Halorhodospira halophila SL1: one gene and its partner. The protein of the gene in region 1 binds, or shares a complex with, the protein of each later gene. Links are inferred from orthologs where the notes say so. Each region holds a gene or a part of one and is shown in the gene's direction. Other genes may lie near its edges.

Region 1 (4,787 bases):
ACATAGCCATCCAAGCCATCGCTCTGCGTGTACTGTGGGCGCAACACCTGCGCCGCAGCCCGGATATCACCCATGGCCAGGGCCTCGAAGACCGCTTCCGGGTCGCGACCGACCTGCTGGACCGCCGCGGTGATGGCCTCATCATAGGCCTCGGTCCCACCGATGGCCTTCTGGAAGATCGCCGGGTTGGTCGTCACGCCGCTGAGCCCGTCCTCCCGGACCAGGCGCTCCAACTCCGCCGGCAGCATGCCGCGATGGATATTGTCGTACCAGACGCTCTGCCCGACGCCGGCCAGCCCTCGAAGCGGATTCTCCGTCATGGCCCCTCTCAATGCCCTAGTTTCTCTGATGGTTGGATCAGTATAACGAGGGGGTTCAGGGACGGAAACCGCGCACGAACCGGGATCGACAGCCCTCACCATGGCCGGCCCAAGCCGCTATAATGGCGGGTTTACCGCCAATCCGTGGAGACGCTCATGGGTACCGGATGCCGTTGGGCGGCGCTGGTGCTGGTCCTCGTCCTCGCCGGCGCCTGCGGCCAGAAAGCCGACCTCTACCTCCCCGACGAAGACGGCGAGGAGCAGCCATCATGAGCACACCCCCTGGCTTCGCCCGCTACGCCGATCGCCTGTGGGCTGAAGCACTGCCCCTGGACGAGCTCGCCGAACGTTTCGGCACCCCGTGCTACGTCTACTCCCGCGCCGCCATCGAGGAGCGCTGGGCACTCTACCGGAGCGCCCTCGGCGTCGCCGGGGACGTCTGCTACGCCGTCAAGGCCAACGGCAACCTCGCCCTGCTGCAACTGCTCGCCCGCCACGGAGCCGGATTCGACATCGTCTCCGGCGGCGAGCTCGAACGCGTGCTGCACGCCGGCGGGGACGCCGCGCGGGTGGTCTTCTCGGGTGTTGGCAAAGGCACCGACGAGATCCGTCGCGCCCTGCAAGCCGGTATCCGCTGCTTCAACGTGGAGTCCGCTGCCGAACTCGAACGCATCGCCAGCGTGGCCGCCACCGAGAACACCCCGGCGCCGGTGGCCCTGCGCGTCAACCCCGACGTCAACCCCGAGACCCACCCCTACATCGCCACCGGCCTGGCCCAGAGCAAATTCGGCATCGCCCTGGAGGAGGCCGAGGCCCTCTACCTCCAAGCGGCTAACGATCCGCGCCTCGAGGTCCGTGGCATCGCCTGCCACATCGGCTCGCAACTGCTCTCGGTGGCACCGCTGACCGAGGCGGCAGAACGGCTGGCGGCGCTGGCCCGGCGACTGCAGGAGCAGGGCATCTCCCTGGACCACATCGACGCCGGCGGTGGCCTCGGCGTGCACTACATCGATGAGCAGCCGCCAACCCCGGCCGAGCACATCGAGGCGATCTCGGCGCCGCTGCGCGACCTTGGCGTATCCGTCCTGGTCGAGCCCGGGCGCGCCATTGTTGCCGAGGCCGGCATCCTGCTCACCCGCATCGAGTATCTCAAGCACAACGGCGGCAAGGAGTTCGCCATCGTCGACGCCGGCATGAACGACTACCTGCGCCCAGCGCTCTACGACGCCGCCCACACCCTGGAGGCGGTCACCCCGTCGGAAGCCGAACTTCGACCGGTGGACGTGGTCGGACCGGTCTGCGAATCCGCCGACACCTTCGCCCGCGACTGCACGCTGCCGGCAGCCGCCGGCGGCTTGCTGGCCATCCGTAGCGCCGGCGCCTACGGTGCCGTCATGGCCTCGCAGTACAACGCCCGGCCCCGACCGCCCGAGGTGCTGGTGGACGGCACCCAGGCGCACCTGATCCGCCGGCGCGAGACCATCGACGAGCTGATGAGCGGGGAATCGCTCCTGCCGGAGGGCTGACGCGGTGCGCTTTACCAAGATGGAGGCGCTGGGCAACGACTTCGTCGTCCTCGACGGCATCCGCCAGCGCCTGCACCTCACCCCCGAGACCATCCGCACCCTGGCCGACCGGCGGCGCGGGGTCGGCTGTGACCAGCTGCTTATCGCCGAGCCGCCTGCCCACATCGCCGCTGATGTCCGCTACCGGATCTTCAACGCAGACGGCACCGAGGTGGAGCACTGCGGCAACGGTGTCCGCTGCCTGGCCCGCTTCCTGGTTGACGAAGGGCTGGCCGCCCCGGGGGTCCTGCGCATCGAGACCGACGGCCGCATCACCGAGGCGGAACCCCGGGACGACGGCCAGGTCAGCGTCGACATGGGCCCCCCTGAACTCGAACCCGCGCGCATCCCCTTCCAGGCCCCAGTGCGACAGGAGGCCTACCGGCTGGCCACCAGCCGCGGGGAGCAGACGATCGGCGCCGTCTCCATGGGCAACCCGCACGCCGTGTTGCGCGTCGACGACATGACCGGGGCACCGGTCGCTGAACTCGGCCCCGAAATCGAACGTCACCCGCGCTTTCCCCGGCGGGTCAACGTCGGTTTCATGGAAGTGTGCACCCGCGACCGCATCCGCCTGAGAGTCTTCGAACGCGGAGTCGGCGAGACCCCCGCGTGCGGCACCGGGGCGTGCGCCGCAGTGGTCGCCGGCCGGCTGCGCGACTGGCTCGACGCACCGGTGACTGTGGAGCTGACCGGCGGCGTGCTCGTGATACACTGGCTCGGTCCTGGGCGTTCGGTGTGGATGACCGGCCCGGCTCGCACCGTTTTCCGCGGCGAGATCGAGCTTCCCGCATCCGCCGCGGCGACGCCCCGGGGACCGACCCGCTAAGCAAGCAGGACGAACGGTGTGACAGAGAGCGCCAAGCGTGATGAGGCCCCGTTACTCGACGAGGCCGAGGTGGCCGCCTACCTGGCGGAGCACCCCGACCTGCTGCACCGCCATCCCGAGCTCCTCGCAAGACTGGAGCTGCGCCACGACTGCGGCGACGCCACCTCACTGATCGAACACCAGGTTCGGGTCCTGCGCGAGGAGAGCGCAGGCCTGCGCCGGCGCCTCGACGACATGGTGCGGGTGGCCCGCCAGAACGAAGGGACCGCCGAGCGGCTCCACGAGCTAACCCTCGACCTGTTCGCCGCCGACGACCTGCAGGCCGCCGTGGAGGCCCTGCGTGCCGGACTGCGCGAGGGCTTCCAGGCCGATGCCGTGGGGCTGCTGCTGATCGCCCCCGAAGCGGCCGGCGGCGAGACCCACGCGCCCATCCCTGAGATCCTCGATGCTGGCGATCCGGCGCTGACCTGTTTCCGGCCCCTGCTTGAGCGCGGCCGCCCCAGCTGTGGGACCCCCACCGAAGCCCAGGTACGCACCATCTTCCCGGATACCGAGACGGCGGTGGCCAGCGCGGCCCTGGTGCCGATGATCGATGAGCGGGCCGTGGGCGTCCTCGGCATCGGCAGCAGCGATCCCCAGCGCTACCATCCGGGGCAGGGCACGGTCTTCCTGCGCCGGCTCGGCACCACGGCGGCGCGCGTACTCGACCGATTGCTCCACCGGGGCTAGGCATGGAACGGGGCTGGTTGGAGCGTTTCGACCGCCACCTGGCCTCGGAGCGCCGCCTAGCCGAACCGACACGGCGGCGCTACCGCCAGGACCTGGACGCCTTCGCTGCTTTCTGCACCGACCGCGGCCTGGCGAGCTGGGCGGCGGTCACCCACGATGTGGTCCGGGCTTGGGTGGCCCACCAGCGGCGCCGCGGCCTGGCCGGCCGCACCCTGGGCCGCCAGCTCGCGGCGCTGCGCAGCTTCTACCGCTTCCTGATCCGCGAAGGCGCCGTCGCCGCAGATCCGGCCGCTGAGGTCCGCCCACCGCAGACGCGCCGACGCCTCCCCGGCACCCTCGACCCGGACGAGGTGGCCGGACTCCTCGACGGAGCAGACCCCGGGGATCCCCTGCAGGCCCGCGACGCGGCACTCTACGAGCTGATCTACTCCAGCGGCCTGCGCCTTTCCGAGGTCATCGGGCTCAACATGATGGACCTCGACCGGCGCGACGGCCTGGTCCGGGTCCTGCGGGGCAAGGGCGCCAAGGACCGAGTGGTGCCGGTGGGACGCCAGGCGCTGCGCGCCCTCGACGCCTGGCTGCGCCACCGGCCGGCTTGGGCGTCCGCCGAGGAGACGGCCATCTTTGTCGGTCGCCACGGCGGACGCCTGGGTGCCCGGACGGTTCAGCGCCGGCTGCAGCGCCTGGCCCACCTGCGCGGGGTCCAGCGGCGCGTCCACCCGCACATGCTCCGCCACTCCTTCGCCACCCACATGCTCGAGTCGAGCGGCGATCTGCGCGCTATCCAGGAACTGCTCGGCCACGCCGACATCTCCACCACCCAGGTCTACACCCACCTCGACTTCCAGCACCTCGCCCAGGTCTACGACCAGGCCCACCCCCGGGCCCGACGGCGCAAAGACCCTGACAACGATTAGGCAGGCGGGCGCTCGCGGCGGCAGCGTCGACCCGCGGGCGATGCTCTCGGGTACAATGGCTGGCGCGAACACTCAGGAGGCCGATCTTGGAAACACTGCACGGCACCACCATCCTCGCCGTCCGCCGGGAGGGCCAAGTCGCCCTTGGCGGAGACGGGCAGGTCACCCTCGGGCACACGGTGCTCAAGGGCAACGCGCGCAAGGTCCGCCGGCTCTACCACGGACGAGTACTGGCGGGATTCGCCGGGGCCACCGCGGACGCCTTCACCCTGTTCGAGCGCTTCGAGGCGCAACTCGAGAAACACCACGGTCAGCTGGCTCGCTCCGCCGTCGAGCTGGCCAAGGAGTGGCGCTCCGATCGCGTCCTGCGCCGCCTGGAGGCCCTGCTCGTCGTCGCCAACACCGAGTCTCTGCTAACCCTCTCCGG
Region 2 (4,724 bases), 340 kb from region 1 along the record:
GGCCGTGCGGCGCACGGCGGGAGAGGTGGACCTGCTGGTCAACGTCAGCAACGACGCCTGGTTCGGTGACTCCCTGGCGCCCCATCAGCACCTGCAGAAGGCGCGCATGCGCGCTGCGGAGTCCGGGCGCTGGATGCTGCGTGCGACCAATACCGGCATCACCGCCGTGATCGGTCCCGACGGTGAGGTGGTCGAGCGTCGACCGCAGTTCGAGGTGGCCACCCTCGCCACCGAGGTCGAGCGCCGCAGCGGCACCACCCCCTACGCCCGCATCGGCGACGGTCCCCTGCTGGGACTGCTGGCCGCTGCGCTGCTGCTGCCCGGAGGGTTGCGGTGGTATCGCCGGCGGCGGGTCGGCGGGTCAGCCGCCGAGTGAGCCCAGCCAGGGCAGGACCACCGGCAGCAGGAAGGCGGTCACCAGCCCGGCCAGCCCCAGGCCCAGGCCGGCGAAGGCGCCGGCGGCGGCGCTGCTGCTGAACGCCTGGACGGTGCCAAAGCCGTGGGCGGACAGCCCCAGGGCCAGCCCGCGGGCGGCCTCGTCCCGGATGCGCAGCAGCCGGAAGACCAGCGGGGCCATCAGGCAGCCCAGGGCCCCGGTGATCAGTACCAGGCCGGCGGTCAGCGACGGCAGCCCGCCCAGGCGCTCGGCGATGCCCATGGCGATCGGCGAGGTGACCGACTTCGGCGCCAGCGACAGCAGGGTCTCCCGCGAGGCGCCCAGCGCCGCCCCCACCCACACCGCCGAGAGCGCCGCCGCCAGGCTGCCGGCCACCACCGAGACGGTGATCGGCAGCAGCAGCTGCCGGATGCGTGGCAGCTGATCGAACAGCGGCACGGCCAGGGCCACGGTGGCCGGGCCGAGCAGGAAGTGGATGAACTGCGCCCCCTCGAAATAGGTGTCGTAGTCCGTGCCGGTGAGCAGTAGGAAGGGGATGAGCAGGGCCGTGGCGATCAGCACCGGGTGGGCCAGCGGCGCGTTGTTGAGTCTTCGCCAGACCGCCTGACCGATCAGGAAGGCCACCAGGGTGATGGTCAGCCCCAGCAGCGGGCTCTCGGCCAGGAAGGCCCAGATGTCCTGAAACTCCTCAGTCATCGTCGTCCTCCGCCTTGGCACTGCGCCCGCGCCGCAGCCACCGCCACTGGAACAGGACGGCGGTCACCGCCAGCGCCACCCCGGTGCTCACCACCAGGGCGGCGACGATGGCCAGCGCGTCTTCCTGCAGGCGCGGCAGGTGCAGGAGGATGCCCACCCCGGCGGGGATCAGCAGCAGGGCCAGGTAGCGCAGCAGGCCCTCGGCGGCGGTGCGCAGCCCGGTGGGGACCCGACCGACGGCAATCAGCGTGGCGAAGAGCAGGGCCAGGCCGATCACCGGACCGGGCAGTGGCAGGCCGAACAGCCGGGCGAGCACCTCGCCGAGCAGCTGGAAACCGAGCAGCAGGGTCAGGCCGAGCAGCACTCGGGGGTCTCCGCCTGGCGCAGGGTCAGCACCGGCCAGCCGTTGCGGCGCGCCTCGGCGCGCAGGGTGTCGTCGGGGTCCACGGCCACCGGGTGCTCGACGTGGCGCAGCAGGGGCAGGTCGTTGAGCGAGTCGCTGTAGAACCACTTCTCGGCCTGCTCCAGGCCGTGCTCGCGCAGCCAGGCCTCGACCACCCGGATCTTGCCCTCGCGGAAGGTCGGCGTGCCGGTGTGGCGGCCGGTGTAGCGGCCGTCCCGCCGCTCCGGTTCAGTGGCCAGCAGGGTGCCCACGTCCAGCCGTTCGGCGATGGGGGCGGTGACGAAGCGGTTGGTGGCGGTGACGATGGCCAGGTGGTGCCCGGCACGGCGGTGCTCCTCCAGGAGCGCCTCGGCGGCGGGCAGCACCAGGGGCTCGATCCAGTCGCGCGTGAAGTCGGCCCGCCAGGCGTGGAGCTGCTCTTCCGGGTGCTGGGCCAGCGGGCTGAGGGCGAAGGCGAGGAAGGCGTCGATATCCAGTCGCCCCTCGATGTAGTCCTGGTGGAAGCGCCGATGGGTCTCGGCGAAGGCCTCGCTATCGACGGCCCCGCAAGCCACCAGGTACTCGCCCCACAGGCTGTCACTGTCTCCGGCGATCAGGGTGTTATCCAGGTCGAACAGGGCGACGGACACTGCACCTCCTTCGGTTGTCGAGGATGGGAAGGGGGGCGGCCTGGCGCTGCGGCAACGTTGCCCAGGTTGCGCCCACTGTGAAAGAATAACATCGGCTTTTTCTGCGTAGGGAGGCGTCTCCGGGTGGTCGATTCAGACGGCTTTCGGCCCAATGTCGGCATCATCGTCGCCAACGACGACGGGCGGGTGCTGTGGGCTCGGCGGGCCGGAGAAGACGCCTGGCAGTTTCCCCAGGGCGGGGTCGAGGCCAACGAGACCCCGCTGGAGGCGCTCTACCGCGAGCTGCGCGAGGAAGTGGGCCTCGGGCCCGCCGACGTGGCCGTCCTCGGCGCCACGCGCCGCTGGCTGCGTTACCGCCTGCCCCGCCGCATGATCCGTCGCCGAGGCAGCCGGTGCATCGGCCAGAAGCAGATCTGGTTCCTGCTGCGCCTGCTCGCCGACGAGCAGCGGGTGCGCGTCGACCGGGTGGCGCGCCCCGAGTTTGACCGCTGGCGGTGGGTCGACTACTGGTATCCGGTCGAAGAGGTCATCTTTTTCAAGCGCCAGGTGTACCGCCAGGCGCTGCAGGAACTCTCCGGCTATCTGCAGGCCGATGACTGGGCCGGCACCGGCACCGAGGGTGGCCCCGCTGCGGTCATCCCGCCGGCGGCTCGGCGCCGATTGCGATAGGGCGGGGCTTGATGCTCGAAATCCTCCACCGCGTCTCCCGAGAAGTGAACGCCGCCCCGAACCTGCGCCAGGGGCTGCGGATCATCGTCGAGCGGGTCGCCGATGCCATGGCGGTGGATGTCTGCTCGGTGTACCTCCTCGACGCCACCCAGGGCGACTTCGTCCTCATGGACACCCGTGGCCTGAACACCGAGTCGGTGGGCCGCGTACGCCTGACCTCCGCCGAGGGGCTGGTGGGCCTGGTGGCCGAGCGCGAGGAGCCGATCAACCTCAAGAACGCCCCGGCGCACTCGCGGTTTCGCTACTTCCCCGAGACCGGCGAGGAGCGCTACTCCTCCTTTCTCGGGGTGCCCATCATCCACTACCGCTCGGTGCTCGGTGTGCTGGTGGTCCAGCAGGCCGAAGAGCGCCGCTTCGAGGAGAACGAGGTCGCCTTCCTGGTCACCCTGGCGGCGCAGCTGGCCGGGGCGATCGCCCACGCCCGGGCCAGCGGCGGGATCCACGACATCGGCGACGAGCCGGTGGCCGGGGACAGTCGCGCCCTGCGCGGTCTGCCCGGGGCCCCGGGGGTGGCCATCGGCACGGCGGTGGTCCCCTATGCCCAGTCGGACCTCAACGCCATCCCCGATCGTACGGCCGCCGACCCCGAGGCCGAGGTGGCGACCTTCGAGGCCGCCGTCGACCAGGTCACCGCCGAGCTGCGCCAGCTCGGCCAGCAGATCTCCGGCTCGGTCAGCGCCGACGAGCAGATGCTCTTCGATGTCTATCTGCGCATGCTCGAAGGCGATAGCCTGGTCAGCGAGACCGTCGAGCGCATCCGCGCCGGCAACTGGGCGCCCGGCGCGTTGCGCCAGGTCATCGGGGAGCACGTGCAGGTCTTCGAGAACATGGACGACCCCTACCTGCGCGAGCGGGCCAGCGACATCCGCGACCTTGGGCGGCGGATCCTCGGGCGCCTGCGCGATGAGGGCGGACGGGTGGAGGACCTGCCCGAGAAGGCCGTGTTGGTCGGCCACGAGGTCAGCGCCTCGCAACTGGCCGAGATCCCCAGTGATCGGCTGGTCGGTGTTGTCTCGGCGACCGGTTCGCGCAACTCCCACGTGGCCATCCTCGCCCGCGCCCTGGGTATCCCGGCGGTGATGGGGGTGGACGACCTGCGGACCCGGAAGATGGACGGCCGGCCGGTGGTGGTCGACGGCTACGCGGGGCGCTTCTACGTCGATCCCACGGAGACCGTGGAGCAGGAGTATCAGCGCCTGATCCGCGACGAGGCGGAGTTCACCGAAGGGCTCGAGGCGGTGCGCGACGAGCCGGCGATCAGCCCCGACGGCCGCAACCTGGCCCTCTACGCCAACACCGGCCTGATCTCCGATATCAATCTGTCGCTGGCGGCCGGTTGTGACGGCATCGGGCTGCACCGCACCGAGTTCCCGTTCCTGATCCGTGACCGCTTCCCGGGCGAAGAGGAGCAGGCTGACCTCTACCGCCGGGTGCTGGAGCAGTTCGCACCGAAGCCCGTCACCCTGCGTACCCTGGATGTCGGCGGCGACAAGTCGCTGGCCTACTTCCCCATCGAGGAAGAGAACCCCTTCCTCGGTTGGCGGGGGATCCGCCTGACCCTGGACCACCCGGAGATCTTCCTCACCCAGCTGCGCGCCATGCTGCGCGCCGACGTTGGCCTGGGGAATCTGCAGATCCTCCTGCCCATGGTCAGTCGCCTGGAGGAGATCGCCGACGTGCGTCGGCTGTTGCTGCGCGCCCGCCAGGAGCTGGCCGAGGAGGGCATCCAGGCGCGCATCCCGCCCCTGGGCGTGATGATCGAGGTGCCTGCCACCATCTACCAGATCGATCGCTACTGCGATCAGGCCGACTTCCTCTCCCTCGGCTCCAACGACCTGACCCAGTACCTGCTGGCTGTGGATCGCAACAA

Evidence for each region. The genes of interacting proteins can lie anywhere in the genome.
Region 2: the proteins of dapF (region 1) and HHAL_RS04530 are in contact, whole or in part, in a solved structure (PDB 5YGU), measured with the Escherichia coli proteins. The link is inferred for Halorhodospira halophila SL1 from one-to-one orthologs.

What each region holds. Positions count from the first base shown.
Region 1 is NC_008789.1:1,303,427-1,308,213, forward strand. The notes cover bases 886-3,789. They hold dapF (diaminopimelate epimerase), read left to right. Parts: upstream 886-1,865; coding sequence 1,866-2,714; downstream 2,715-3,789. Other genes in these bases: lysA (diaminopimelate decarboxylase), read left to right, coding at 886-1,846; HHAL_RS06115 (DUF484 family protein), read left to right, coding at 2,733-3,443; xerC (tyrosine recombinase XerC), read left to right, coding at 3,446-3,789. In the rest of the region: tal (transaldolase), read right to left, coding at 1-320; LPS translocon maturation chaperone LptM, read left to right, coding at 477-593; more of lysA, read left to right, coding at 590-885; more of xerC, read left to right, coding at 3,790-4,360; ATP-dependent protease subunit HslV, read left to right, coding at 4,447-4,787. UniProt on the Escherichia coli protein: Involved in the succinylase branch of the L-lysine biosynthesis and in the biosynthesis of the pentapeptide incorporated in the peptidoglycan moiety. Catalyzes the stereoinversion of LL-2,6-diaminopimelate (L,L-DAP) to meso-diaminopimelate (meso-DAP).
Region 2 is NC_008789.1:961,599-966,322, reverse strand. Bases 1,063-4,021 are described here. They hold HHAL_RS04530 (RNA pyrophosphohydrolase), read left to right. Parts: upstream 1,063-2,248; coding sequence 2,249-2,794; downstream 2,795-4,021. Other genes in these bases: ptsP (phosphoenolpyruvate--protein phosphotransferase), read left to right, coding at 2,806-4,021; HHAL_RS04535 (histidinol-phosphatase), read right to left, coding at 1,442-2,125; HHAL_RS04540 (CidA/LrgA family protein), read right to left, coding at 1,086-1,457; HHAL_RS04545 (LrgB family protein), read right to left, coding at 1,063-1,093. Outside these bases: lnt (apolipoprotein N-acyltransferase), read left to right, coding at 1-376; more of HHAL_RS04545, read right to left, coding at 362-1,062; more of ptsP, read left to right, coding at 4,022-4,724. UniProt on the Escherichia coli protein: Master regulator of 5'-end-dependent mRNA decay.